Regions from separate parts of the Variovorax sp. YR566 genome, predicted to be linked through region 3. Evidence: predicted binding sites of a transcription regulator. Region 3 holds the regulator's gene; each other region holds the start of a gene.
The links. Region 3 encodes sigma-54, which starts transcription at its own class of promoters, with help from an activator protein. Its sites were predicted from a motif close to TGGCANGNAANCTGCTTT; they were not measured.
Positions count from the first base shown of each region.

Region 1: the regulator sigma-54 is predicted to act here: its motif matches at 1,502-1,519, upstream of ACTG4X_RS34025 (pilin).
Region 2: the regulator sigma-54 is predicted to act here: its motif matches at 2,008-2,025, upstream of ACTG4X_RS19825 (flavin monoamine oxidase family protein).

Region 1 covers NZ_CP197092.1:7,241,508-7,246,049, reverse strand. Annotated here, with positions in the region: gene ACTG4X_RS34035 (CHASE2 domain-containing protein) at 1-539, shown strand, start outside; gene ACTG4X_RS34030 (3',5'-cyclic-nucleotide phosphodiesterase) at 569-1,372, shown strand; gene ACTG4X_RS34025 (pilin) at 1,579-2,130, shown strand; gene ACTG4X_RS34020 (TfpX/TfpZ family type IV pilin accessory protein) at 2,214-3,017, shown strand; gene ACTG4X_RS34015 (hypothetical protein) at 3,147-3,836, opposite strand; gene ACTG4X_RS34010 (pilus assembly protein) at 3,820-4,542, opposite strand, start outside.
Region 2 covers NZ_CP197092.1:4,221,297-4,225,838, reverse strand. Annotated here, with positions in the region: gene ACTG4X_RS19845 (universal stress protein) at 1-199, opposite strand, end outside; gene ACTG4X_RS19840 (sulfite exporter TauE/SafE family protein) at 275-1,096, opposite strand; gene ACTG4X_RS19835 (cell division protein ZapA) at 1,402-1,734, opposite strand; gene ACTG4X_RS19830 (hypothetical protein) at 1,731-1,955, opposite strand; gene ACTG4X_RS19825 (flavin monoamine oxidase family protein) at 2,061-3,656, shown strand; gene ACTG4X_RS19820 (c-type cytochrome) at 3,682-4,104, shown strand; gene ACTG4X_RS19815 (RidA family protein) at 4,171-4,542, shown strand, end outside.
Region 3 covers NZ_CP197092.1:837,714-842,255, reverse strand. Annotated here, with positions in the region: gene ACTG4X_RS03950 (phospholipase D family protein) at 1-1,258, opposite strand, end outside; gene rpoN (RNA polymerase factor sigma-54) at 1,269-2,870, opposite strand; gene lptB (LPS export ABC transporter ATP-binding protein) at 2,888-3,682, opposite strand; gene lptA (lipopolysaccharide transport periplasmic protein LptA) at 3,679-4,392, opposite strand; gene ACTG4X_RS03930 (thiol:disulfide interchange protein DsbA/DsbL) at 4,537-4,542, opposite strand, start outside.

The sequences.
Region 1 (4,542 bases), 850 kb from region 3:
CCGTGCACGACATCAACCACATCCACCGCGCCAGCGGCCGGCCCGAGATCAGCGTGGGCATCGGCATCAACAGCGGCCTGATGAGCGTGGGCGACATGGGCTCCGCCGCGCGCCGCAGCTATACCGTGGTCGGCGATGCGGTCAACCTTGCGTCGCGCCTCGAGGGTCTGAGCGGACACTACGGCGTGCAAGTCGTGGCCAGCGGCGCGACATGCGAGCTGGCGCCCGACTACATCTGGCAGGAACTCGACAGCGTTCGCGTCAAGGGAAAGGCACAAGCCGTTGCCGTTTTTACGCCCCTGGCCGTGCGCACGCCCGAGGCGGTGGCGCAGACCCGGCAACTGCTCGGCCGCTGGAGCGAAGTGCTCGCGGCCTACCGACGGCAGGACTGGGCGATGGGCCGAAACTTGCTGGCCCCCCTGCTCGCCGCGGATGCCAAAAAAGTCCTTTACCAGCTCTATGCCCAGCGTTTAGCCTCGATGGCGTTGCGACCACAAGACCCTGATTGGGATGGCGCGACCCGGTTCGAAACCAAATGACGACAGACACACACAAGGGGTCTCTCACAATGCAGGTTCGTGTGCTGGGTTGCTCAGGCGCCATCGCCAAAGACTGCCGCACCACCTCTTTCCTGGTCGACACGGACCTGCTCGTCGATGCGGGCACGGGTGTTGGAGACCTCACGCTCGAAGAGATGGTCCGCATCGACGATGTCGTGCTCACCCACAGCCATCTCGACCACATCGCAGCGCTCCCCTTGATGCTCGACGCCGTGGGCAGCCGCCGCAAGCGGCCGCTGCGCGTGCATGCGCTGAGGGCCACCATCGACGCGCTGCGGGCGCATGTGTTCAACAACGTCATCTGGCCGGATTTCGAGAGTATTCCCAGCATCGAGGCGCCGTTCGTGAGCTTTCACGTCATTGCCGTCGGGCAAATGCTGCCGCTGGGTAGCCGTGAGCCCAAGCTGGTCGAGGTGCTGCCTGCGGTTCATACGGTGCCGGCATGCGGTTTTGCCGTGAGACGGGCCGAAGGCGGTGCCCACTGGGTGTTCAGCGGGGATACCGAGCGCAACGCGCCCTTCTGGGAACGCGTGAATGCGCTCGACGTCGCGATGCTGGTGATCGAAACAGCCTTCAGCAGCCGTGAGCAGGCGCTGGCCGAGCGCAGCCTGCATCTGTCGCCCGCTGTGCTGGCCGACGAGCTGGCGCACATCGGGCCGGGGAAGCAGTACCCGATCTACATCACCCACACCAAGCCCACCGAAACCGACGAGATCATGAGCCAGATCGAGGCGCTGATGGACGAGCAGGTGGCGGGACTGGCGCAGCGGGACATACGCTGGCTGAAGGCGGATGGGATCCTGACTTGCTGATGCGGGTGATGCGCTGGCATGACAAATTTGTCACTACGTGTAGCTTTTGCTAGCGAATCCTGTCACACCGTGTAACGCCAAAGTGGGTAAAGGTGACGTGTTCGGTCAGCAGGAGGCTCTGGGGATGGGTGGCACAGATGCTGCGGAAGGTACCTCGCTCCGGGCAGGTTCCCGGGCGTAACAACCAACCAACCTGGAGTTAGTGAATGAACCGTCGTTCTATCGCACGCAATGTGCAAAAGGGTTTCACCCTTATCGAATTGATGATCGTTGTGGCGATCATTGGTATTTTGGCTGCGGTGGCTCTGCCAGCTTACCAAGACTACACGGTGCGCGCACGCGTATCCGAAGGCCTTGTTTTGGCCTCCGGCCTGAAAGTCGTGGTTGCTGACAATGCATCCAATGGCGTCGCTGATGCAGACGGTGGCCTTTTCAAGGGCATGCCGACCGACTCGGGTAGCACGACCTTTTGCGCTGCCGCTGGCACCTGCTCTTTGAACGGCGGGGTTGCCTCCAAGAATGTGAATACGATCGTCGGTAATACCGCAAATGGTATGATCGAGGTCACCTACAACGCAAATGCGACCGGCAATAAGGTCCAATTGTGGCCATCCGCATCTGGTGCTGTGCTGGCTGCTGGTACCATTCCGACTGCCACCCTCGTGTGGACCTGCTATGCAAAGGATAAGACGGCTATTAACGGCGCAACGAACGGTGCAACATTGCTGGCTAAGTACGCTCCTGCCGACTGCCGCTGATTTTTGAGCCGAGAGTCTTAGTTAAATTTATTTGATAAAGCCCGTGACCAGCTTGCTGGTCACGGGCTTTATTCCTTGGTGCGATGAAAGATATTTCGAGACGCATATCTTATGCATTGAAGGCGAGTTGCTTTCATGCGATCGGTAGCATTCTGGTCGCGAGCTCGGCCACTCTTTTGGTCTTGCGATTGTGGTATCCGCATCCTTATGGAGAATTGGCTGGCGGGCGCGATTTACTGTGGATCCTTATTTCCGTAGATGTAATCTGCGGACCATTGTTGACGCTAGTGCTTTTTAACCCCTTTAAATCAAAAAAAGAGCTTGGTTTAGATCTGGGGTTAGTGGTGGTTCTTCAGGTCGCAGCGTTGGTGTACGGGTTACATAGCTTGGCGGAGGCGAGGCCAGTTGCTTTGGTATATGAGGTGGACAGATTTCGCGTGATCAGTCGGGCAGATATTTATGAGCCAGAACTAAAAAATGCGCCTGAGTGGACGAAACCGTGGTCGTTTTCATCAATTCAATTATTGGGAGTTCGACTTTCTCAGCGGAGTAGTGATCTGCTGGAAAGCATGGATATGTCTATGGCCGGGATTGAGCCAAGTCAGCGACCAAGTCGTTGGCAGTCCTATGCGTCCAGTCTGCCAAAAGTATTGGAATATGCGCAGCCAATATCCGCCTTGCTTGACTATCAACCAAAACGATCGCTTGATATTTTAAAAGCAGTTGCTCATACGGGAATGCCGGAAGGTGATCTGCGCTGGCTTCCATTGGTCGCACGGCATGCGAGTGACTGGGTTGTTTTATTGGATAAGACAACTGGAAATCCGTGTGGATTTTTGCATGTCGAGGGGTTTTATCCTTCTTCAAAAAGAAGTGGTCCATCCTGAATGCCGCAAAACATTAATAAGACTTCGAAGAATTGAGCATCGAAAGTTGGCTTCCAGTTTGGCATGGCCACGTCATGCTGTCCTTACCGAGCGCGACGGCGTGAGCTGAATAATCCAATACCAGGTTTATTAACGAGCGGTTGACACCGTGCCTTCAAAAACGACCTCGACTCGCAGACTCGACTTGACGGTTCGACCCGCAAACTCACCTGGTGAGAACTGCGCCGCCATGAAAGCGGCGCGCGCGGCGTGTTCATAGGCTTCCGGAAGCAGCGGTTCCTGCGCGATGGCGTCTTGCACCTTGCCTGTTTCGTCAATGTAGAGAAGCAGTACACCAACATGTCGTACGTTTGCCGTTTCGCCGGGCGGTGATTCGAGGATCACCGGCCTAGTGGCAACGGGGGCAACTGTAAGGTGTGCGCGCGGAATGTACTCCTCGAAAGAGTTGGGAACTGCAGCGCGGATCTCAACAGGAGATGAAATCTTCACGGGCTGTGATGTCAGAGGCGTCCTCGCATCTTCAAGGACAGATACCGATGTCGACGATTCCGGGGCAGAGGCCACGGCATCGACTGCTACGGCCTCTTGCTGCGCATCGCTCGACGTTGCAAGAGTAGTAGCACCCGCCGGGATCAGCAGCGGGTGCGTATTGACCCGCATTCGGACGACATTTTTCCCTTCTGCATGGGGCGACGCCGAACGCGCGCCAAGAAAAAATGCATGCAGCCCAACGGAAGCAACCAAGCAAACAAGAAATACGGTTGGCTGCCGGAATCGCGGGCCTCTGGCAGCCTTGGTGTCATCAATCCACCAACTCACGCCACGAAGTCCTGCGCGCGCTGCCCAGACCCGTGGACGCACTGTCGATCTGCTTCTGCGTAATGGTGCCATCCGTGTTCTGAATCAGATTCCGGATGTTCCCGTTGGCATCCCGTACCAGCGTCATACCCGCAATCATCGATGTTGAACTCCATTGAGTGCCCACAGGGCCGTCGCCGATCTGGCCGCCGTTGGTCACGTTGACGTTGTAGAGCCATGACGAACCGCCAGATGAACATACATCGCCTGTCGGTATGGCCGAACCGACGACAAGGGTCTCCCCAAGCATGGTCATGTTGGTGGCGACACGTTCCTTCGAATGCGGCAGGTCGAACCACCAGCCACCTTTGGTACTCCAGTCGACAGGATTGTTCGTGATCGATGCGGTTGTGGCGGTCGCTGCGGTCCCATTGAGCGTGAGCGTCTGCTGAACGAAATTGGTTGTGTCTGCACGCACATCGCCCCATCCGGTGGCAGTCAGTTGATCCTTCACCGCATAAACAGTCTGCTGGGTCGTATCCGTGATGTCGCTCGTGCCGAGGTATCGCCCCGTGGAAACCACCACAACGGGTTTTTGCGAGATCAGGACCATTTCGGGCTTGATCGTGATCGGTTGAGGTGTGGATGCATTGATCTGGAATTTGGCCAGTTGCAGCGCTCCCTGGTTGGGAAGATAGAGGTTGTCGATGTCGAAGCGCCACAGGTT
Region 2 (4,542 bases), 3.4 Mb from region 3:
GCACCTTGGCGTTTTCCTCGGCGTAGTAGTCCGTCACCAATTCTTTGCTCAGGTGGCGCGCGACATGGCCCGAGATGCCGGTGCACACGTGCACCACCACCAGTTGGTGCCCGTCCACGAACATGGCGCGATTGGCAAGCAGGTAGTCGAGCGCCTTGCGGGTGTAGGCGCTGCCATCGACGGCGATGAGGATTTTCATGAAACCCTTATACGGCGCGGCTTCGCGCACCGCAACGGGGCGTACCTCAGGCCCGAAGGGCTTTGCCCGGCCAGATCAGCCGTGCAGGCCCTTCCAGAGCATGTAGGCCGCGAGCAGGTAAAGGATGCTCGCGAACACGCGCTTGAGCTTCTTCACCGGCAGGCTGTGCGCCGCCTTCGCGCCCAGCGGTGCAGTGAACACGCTGCACAGCGCGATCACGGCCAGCGCGGGCAGCCAGATGTAGCCGAAGGAGCCGGCCGGCAGGCCTTGCACCGACTGGCCGCTGACCGCATAGCCGAGCACGTTCGCTACCGCGATCGGGAAGCCCAGCGCCGCGCTGGTGGCCACCGCGTTGTGAATGGACACGTTGCACCACGTCATGAACGGCACGCTGATGAAGCCACCGCCCGCGCCCACGAGGCCCGAGATGAAGCCGATCGCGCCGCCCGCCGCGAGCTGGCCGCCCGTGCCCGGCATCTGCCGCGTGGGCGCGGGCTTCTTGTCGAGGAACATCTGCGTGGCCGAGAAGCCCACGAACAGCGCGAAGAAGATGGCCAGCGCCGTGCCCTTGAGCAGCGAGAACACGCCCAGGCTGCCAGCAAGGCTGCCGATGACGATGCCGGGTGCGAGCCGCCGCACGATGTCCCAGCGCACGGCGCCGCGCCGGTGGTGCGCGCGCACGCTGGACACCGAGGTGAAGATGATCGTCGCCATCGAGGTGGCGATTGCCATCTTCACCGCGAGGTCGGCCGGCACGCCGCGATGGCCCATGATGATCGTGATGAACGGCACCATCAGCATGCCGCCGCCGATGCCCAGCAGGCCCGCGAGAAAACCGGTGCCGAGGCCGAGGGCGGCGAGTTCGGCGATCAGGAGAGGGTCGAGCAGGGCAGCGATATTCACGGGAAAGTCACGCAAGAGAAGTGAGAGGCTGGAAAAAGCAACGGCCCCGAGCAATGGATGCAGGGGGCCGTGGCAGGAAAAGGTGTCTGCAGGTGATGTGCCGGACCCGCATCCTGAACCAGGGTTCAGGTGGGCGAGGGCAGCAGGACTTCGGGTTCATCTGACGCGAGATGATCACGCCCGTCGAGCGATGTACCAAGCCCGGCTCCGGAGAGCATTGGAACAAGGAAATATTAAGCCCGACACAGTCTGCAGACGGACTGGATTTTACGCCTCGTCCGTCTTCGTGCCAGCCTTATTCAGAGTAAATGTCCATCGCCAGCCAGGGCCTGATCGAGTTTCTGGATGAGCTGCGTGGCCTTCGCGTCGGTTTCGACGCTGTCTGCAGCCGAAGTGGCAACTGGTGCCGCGGGCGCTGCGACAACAGCGGCCTGCTGCGCGGCGAGGTCGAATGCCAGGTTCAGCGAAGCCAGCACCGCGATGCGGTCACGGGCCTTGACTTTTCCGGCATCGCGGATCTTGCACATGGCTGCGTCCACGCGTTCGACGGCTTCGCGCAGCTGCGCCTCGCCGCCATCGGGACAGCCGAGCAGATAGCTCTGGCCCATGATCTGTACTTCAATCTGCTTCATGCGGGGGAATCTTCGGAGGGTGGTTCAGCCGGCAACCGTTCGAGCAGGGCATCGAGGCGCGTGCGTGCCGCAACGAGCCGCGACTTCAGGGCGTCGCGTTCGCGCGTGAGCGCATCGACCTGCTCCTGCAGCAGCGCATTGGTGCGTTGCACCTCTTCGTGACGCACAAGCAGTCGTTCAACACGCTCGGCGATCTGATCGATAGGGCTGGAGGCGGGCATGGTTGGCGATTGTAGTTTCCCAAGGAAGCGGCCCCCAGGCGGTGCCTGGGCGTGGCATGGATTCTGCTGCCTTCCAGTTGCCTTTCAAACTCCAATAGCCAGTCAATGACCACGAAGAACAACACTTTATTCAGTCGGCGCGACCTGCTTACGCTCATCGGCAAGACCGCAGGGGGCGGCGCGATGTACCAGGCGATGACCTCGCTGGGCTTTGCCGCCGAATCCAACTACAGCGGACCACCGAAGCTCGATGGTGCAAAGAAGGGTGCGTCGGTGCTGGTTCTTGGCGCAGGCCTGGCCGGCATGGCCGCCGCGCTCGAACTGCGCAACGCAGGCTACTCGGTCAAGGTCCTCGAGTTCAGCAATCGCGCGGGCGGCCGGTGCTGGACGCTGCGCGGCGGCGACACCTTCACCGAGCTGGGTGGCGCCGTGCAGCAATGCGGCTTCGCCAAGGGCGAGTACTTCAATCCGGGGCCGTGGCGCATTCCCTATCACCACCATGCGGTGCTGGGCTACTGCAAGCGGCTGGGCGTGGCGCTGGAGCCTTTCATCCAGGTCAACTACAACGCGCTGGTGCATTCGAGCAAGGCCTACGGCGGCAAGCCGCAGCGCTACCGCCATGTGCAGGCCGACTACCAGGGCTACGTCGCCGAGCTGCTCGGCAAGGCCACGACGCAAGGCAACCTCGATGCGGCGCTGACGAAGGAAGACAAGGAGAAACTGCTCGAAGGCCTGCGCCGCTGGGGCGCGCTCGACACGCAGTTCCGCTATCTCGAAGGCACCGTCAGCAGCGACCGCCGCGGCTATGAAGTCGATGCGGGCGGCGGCCTCATGCCGTTGGCCAAACCGTCGAAGCCGCTCGACATGAGCGAGCTGCTGCAATCGAATCTTTGGCGTTACATCGCCAGCGGGCAAGACTACGAATTCCAGAGCGCGATCTTCCAGCCCGTGGGCGGCATGGACATGATCGCCAAGGCCTTCCAGAAAGAAGTGGGCAGTCTGATCCGCTACGGCGCCAAGGTCACGAAGATCGAGCAGAACGACCGCGGCGTAACGGTCACCTACACCGATGCATCAAAGGGCGGCGCGGTCACGCAGGCCAAGGCCGACTGGTGCCTGTGCACCATTCCGCTGTCGGTGCTCAGCCAGATCGACATCCAGGTGGGCTCGGCAATGCAGGAGGCCATCAACGCCGTGCCTTACGGTGCATCGGTGAAGGTGGGCCTGCAGTTCAAGCGCCGCTTCTGGGAAGAAGACGAGCACATCTACGGCGGCATCAGCTACACAGACCTGCCGATCTCGCGCATTTCGTATCCCTCGACGCGCTATGGCGCCAAGGGCAAGTCGGTGGTGCTGGGCGCCTACGTGTTCGACGGCCCGAACTCCTACGAATTCACCGCCATGGCGCCCGAGGAGCGCGTGCGCCGCGCGGTCGAGTTCGGCACGCAGCTGCATCCGCAGTACGCGAGCGAATTCGACAACGGCATTTCCGTGGGCTGGCACCGCGTGCCCGGCACGCACGGCTGCTACGGCATGTGGACCGACGAGACGCGCCAGAAGCACTACAAGAACCTGTGCCAGGTCGATGGCCGCATCGCGCTGGCTGGCGAGCACGCTTCCTACATTCCGGCCTGGCAGGAGGGCGCACTGCTCTCGTCGCTCGACGCCATCCAGCGGCTGCATGCCCGCGCCGTTGCGTGAAAGCCGAGTGAAGGACACACCCACCATGAACAACAACATCACGACCTTCAAGCGCGCGTTGCTCGGCCTTTCGCTGGGCGCGCTGGCCTCGGTGGCCGGCCAGGCTGCTTTCGCGCAGTCGCCGGAGCCCGTCTTTTCCGTCGGCCCCCGATTCCAGGAGAGCTCGGGCGAGGCGATCTACCGCGCGACCTGCCAGGGCTGCCACATGGCGCAGGGACAAGGGGCGAAGGGCGCAGGCGCCTATCCGGCGCTCGCCTCGAACCCGCGGCTCGCAAGCGCGGAATACCCGCTCTACGTGGTGATCAATGGGCAGAAAGGCATGCCCGCCTTTGGCAAGATGCTGAGCGACGAGCAGATCGCTTCCGTGGTCGGCTATGCGCGTACCCATTTCGGCAACCAGTATCCTGACGCCATTGCGGCGGAGAGCGTCAAGAAGCTGCGGCCTTGATCGGCCTTCTTCTTTCGATACCTGGCAGATCCTTTCTTCATCCATCCCAGCAGAGAGACAACACGCATGACCATGACCTCCATCACGAAGAAACTGGCGCTCGTCGCCGCACTGCTCGCAGCCGGCACCGGCGCCGCCCATGCGGCCGATGAAATCATTCGCCACCGCATTCCGAACTCCAGCTTCCCGATTTCGGCGGCGGTGGAAGTGCCATCCTCGTTCACCAACGTCTACCTCTCGGGCCAGGTGCCGCCGCTGCAGGACGCGACCGCGCCCAAGAACAGCGCGGCGGCCTATGGCGGCGACACCAAGGGCCAGACCGTCGGCGTGCTCAAGGCCATCGAGAAGAGCCTCACAGGCCTGGGCCTGACGATGGGCGACGTGGTGAAGATGCAGGTGTTTCTCGTCGGCGATCCGGCCAAGGACAACAAGATGGAT
Region 3 (4,542 bases):
ACAGGCCGAGTCGCACGCTGCGCCGGGTGCGCGTGGAGCTCAGTTCGTAGAGGTCGGCGCCGAGCTTGAGCATGTCGGGCCGGTAGCGGCGGTAGGCGGTGTGCACCAACGGCTCGTCGGTGGCGGCCAGCGAATTGGTGACGACGCTGATCTTCACGTTGCGGCCGCGGATCTCGCGCATCACCTCCAGCCCCGAGGCGCCCGGAATGAGGTAGGGCGAGACGATGGTCACCTCGGAGCGCGCACGGCGCATCTGCTCGACCACGTTGTAGCGCACGCTGTCGACGTCCAGCAGCGGCACGCCGCCGTATGAGACGGTCTTGCCGATCACGCGCTCGGGCGAATCGGCGTAGGCCTCTGCGGTGGCCCAGATCAGTCCGAGCTTGCCGGCGTTCAGGTCTTCCGCCATCGGGCTGTAGCCAAGCAGGTCGTTGGGCGCGGGCGGCGGCGGTGGTGGCGTGGTGTCGGGGCCGGTGGCGACGTCGAAGCGCTTCTGCAGCTCCTCGCGCGACAGGTCGCTGCTCACCACCGACTGGATCGGCCGCACGTAGATGCTGTTCCAGTACTGGTCGAACAGGCTGCCCAGCCGCGGGATCAGCGCGCCGGTGACGAAGGTGTCGAGGTCTAGAAAGTTCTCGCCCGCCGTGCGCCTGAAATACTGGTTGCCGATGTTGCGCCCGCCCGCCACCGCCATCGCGCCGTCGGCAATGAACAGCTTGTTGTGCATGCGGCGGTTGACGCGGCTGAAGTCGAAAAGCGACGCGCTGAAGCGCTTCAGCAGGCTGCCGCGCCCGGCCGGGAACGGGTTGAACAGGCGCAGCTCCACGTTGGGCGTGGCGGCCAGGCCGAGCAGCAGCTCGTCTTCGCCGGAGGTGTAGAGGTCGTCCATCAGCAGCCGCACGCGCACGCCGCGCTGAGCGGCGTCGCGCAGGGTGCGCATCAGGTAGCGGCCGGTTTCGTCGTTCTCGATCTGGTAGTACTGCACGTCGAGCGTGCGCTGCGCGCGACGGGCCAGTTGGATACGGGTGTCGAAGGCGAAGTCGCCGCCGGGCATGAGGCGAAAGCCGCTCAGGTCGGGGTCGGGCTGCGAGGCCAGCGCGATCTTGCCGAGCGCGGTGTCGGCTGACACGGCCATGGCCTTGGTGGGCGGGCGCGGCGCCTCGTCGGGCAATGTGGCGCAGCCTGCGAACAGCAAGACCGCCGCCATGACGAAAACCCAATGCCCACAACGCGAAAGCGACAGCAGGCGACGGGTCATCGGTGGCTTTCTACAGGGCCTTGCGAAGGTTGGCGGGCGCGATGCGCAGCGCCTCGCGGTACTTGGCCACGGTGCGGCGCGCGCACTCGATGCCCTGCTCTTTCAGCATCTCGGAGATCTGGCTGTCCGACAGCGGCTTCTTGATGCTCTCGGAGCTGACGAACTGCTTGATCAGCGCGCGCACCGCGGTGCTCGACGCATTGCCGCCGGTCTCAGTGCCCAGCGCCGAGCCGAAGAAGTACTTGAGCTCGACCGTGCCGAAGGGCGTGGCCATGTACTTGGCGGTGGTCACGCGCGAGATGGTCGATTCGTGCAGGCCCAGCTCGTCGGCGATCTCGCGCAGCACCAGCGGGCGCATCGCGAGTTCGCCGTGCACGAAGTAGCTCTTCTGCCGCTCGACGATGGCGTTGCTCACGCGCAGGATGGTGTCGAAGCGCTGCTGGATGTTCTTGATGAACCAGCGCGCCTCCTGCAGCCGCTGCGACAGCGCCTGGCTGCCTTCGCCCTTGTGCGACTTGAGCGCGCCGGCGTAGATGTCGTGCACGCGCAGGCGCGGCATCACCTCGGGGTTCAGCATGACGCGGAACTTCACATTGGTGCCGCGGCCCGTCTTGGTGACGATCACGTCGGGAATGACGATGTTGCGCTCGACATCGACAAAGCGCCGACCCGGCTTGGGTTCGAGCCGCGCGATGATCTGCAGCGCCGAGCGCACCAGCTCCTCGTTGCTGCGGGTGAGCGTGGCCAGGCGCTTGAAATCGCGGCGCGCGAGCAGTTCCATCGGCTGCTTGCAGATGGCGATGGCGGTCTTGCGGACCAGCTCTTCCTCGTCGGTCTCGTCCTCGCGGGCCAGGGCACGCAGCTGGATGCCCAGGCATTCGCCGAGGTCGCGAGCGCCGACGCCGGCGGGTTCCAGGCTTTGCAGCAGGCCGAGCGCCACCTGAAAGTGATGCACGAGGTCGTCGAACTGGTCGTTGTCGTCGCCGGCCAGGCCCGAGGCCAGTGCGGGCAGCGAGTCTTCCAGGTAGCCGTCGTCGTTGAGCGATTCGATGAGAAAGCGCAGCGCGGCGCTGTCGTTCTCGTTCAGGCGCAGGCTCAGGGCCTGGCGGTGCAGGAAGGACTGCAGCGACTCCTGGCTGCGCGCGAGTTCGGTGGCGTCGGCACGTTCGTCGTCGCCCAGGTTGTTCTGGCGCGCGGGCGCATCGCTGCCCCATTCGCTGTCGTCGGGCGCCATGTCGACGGTGCCGTCGCCTTCCCAGTCGGGCTCGCGCTCGGTGATCTCGGCAGCGGGGCCGTCGGTGTCGGCCGTGGTGGCGGTGCTGGTTTCGGTGGAAGCAGTGGACGCGCTGGCGGCGGGCGAAGCGAAGTCGCTTTCGCCGTCGCCGCTATCGCCGCCGTCGTCGCGCGGCACCGGGGCATCGGCCGTGTCGAGCCCGAATTCCTCGCGCGCCGCTTCTTCAGCCGTGCGCTCGAGGAACGGGTTCTCGTCGAGCATCTGCTCCACCTCCTGGCTCAGTTCGAGCGTGGAGAGTTGAAGCAGCCTGATCGACTGCTGCAGCTGTGGCGTCAACGCCAGATGCTGCGAGACGCGAAGGGATAGCCCTTGCTTCATGGGAACCGCTCCCGCCCTTACATGCGGAAGTGTTCGCCCAAGTACACCCTGCGTACTTCGGCGTTGTCGACGATCTCCGAGGGTGTGCCTTGTGCCAGCACATGCCCGTCGCTGATGATGAAAGCGTGATCGCAGATGCCCAGCGTTTCACGCACGTTGTGGTCGGTGATGAGCACGCCGATGCCGCGCTCCTTCAGGAAACTGATGATCCGCTGGATTTCGATCACCGCGATCGGGTCGATGCCGGCGAAGGGCTCGTCCAGCAGGATGAAGCGCGGCTGCGTGGCCAGTGCACGCGCAATTTCGACGCGGCGGCGCTCGCCGCCCGACAGCGCAAGCGCGGGCGAATCGCGCAGGTGGTCAACGCGCAGGTCGGCCAGCAGCTCGGCCAGGCGCTCGTCCATGTGCTGCTTCGACAGCGGCGCCATCTTGCCGCTCTCGTCGGGCTCGCTCTGGAGCTCGAGCACGGCGCGCACGTTTTCCTCGACCGTGAGCTTGCGGAAGATCGAGGCTTCCTGCGGCAGGTAGCTCAGGCCCATGCGGGCGCGGCGGTGGATCGGCATGTGGGCGATGGGCTCGCCGTCGATGCTGATGTCGCCCGCGTCGGCGCGCACCAGCCCCACGATCATGTAGAACGAGGTGGTCTTGCCCGCGCCGTTCGGCCCGAGCAGTCCGACGACTTCGCCCTTCTGCACGTCGAGCGAGACGTCTTTCACGACCGTACGGCTGCCGTAGCTCTTCTTCAGGCCGCGCGCGATCAGGCGGCTGCCCGGTGCGCCGTTGGTGTCCTGCGTTCCTGCGGTTTCGATCACTTGCGGGTTTCTCCCTGGTCACTGAGCGTGGTGCTCTGGCGCAGGCCCTTGCCGGGTGCGGGCATGGGCGCCGGCGGCGGCGCCTTCGCGCCGGCCGGGGCCGAGGCACCGGCTGCCGGTGCGGTGGCGGCCTTGGGGGTCAGGATGGTCTTGACGCGCCCGCCCGGGGTGGACGCGTTGACGGCGGTGTTCGGCGGCACGGTGGAACCGTTGACCGTGTAGGTGTCGTTGCTCTGGTCGTAGACGATCAGCGCGCCCTGGCTCTCGTCGTTCGGCGTAGCGCCGAGCAGGCGGCGCATGGTGGCGTTGCGGATGAACTTGACGTTGTCGGCGCGGCTGTCGTACTCGATGACTTCCGACTCGCCCTCGATCCACTCGTCGGGCGCATTGCGTTTCTGCTTGTAGTAGGCCCGCTTGCCCGGTGCCGCCGTGACCACGCCGTACTGGTAGCCCTCGGGGTCCTGGCGTACATCCATACGTGCGCCGCGGATGATGATCGTGCCCTTCGTAACGAGCACGTTACCGGTGAACACGCTGGTCTGCTTCAGGTCATCGTAGCGCATCGAGTCCGACTCGATGTTCATCGGCTTGGTGCGGTCGGCGGTTTCGGCCAGTGCGCCCGAGGCAAGGCCGGCCAGCAACAGCGCGCCGGCGGCCAGGCGGCCGATGCGACGGAGGAAGGGAGTGGTGGGGTGAGAGTGCAATGTCATAGAGGCACGAAACTTGCTCGGCATTGTATGCGGCTGATTGCGTCAGCCCCGCACGCACAGATGAAAAAGCCCGCCGATGCGGGCTTGACTTTCTTCCTGGAACACCGCGGAACCGGCTCCGCCGGACCACGATCCTGGGGGGGGTCAGCC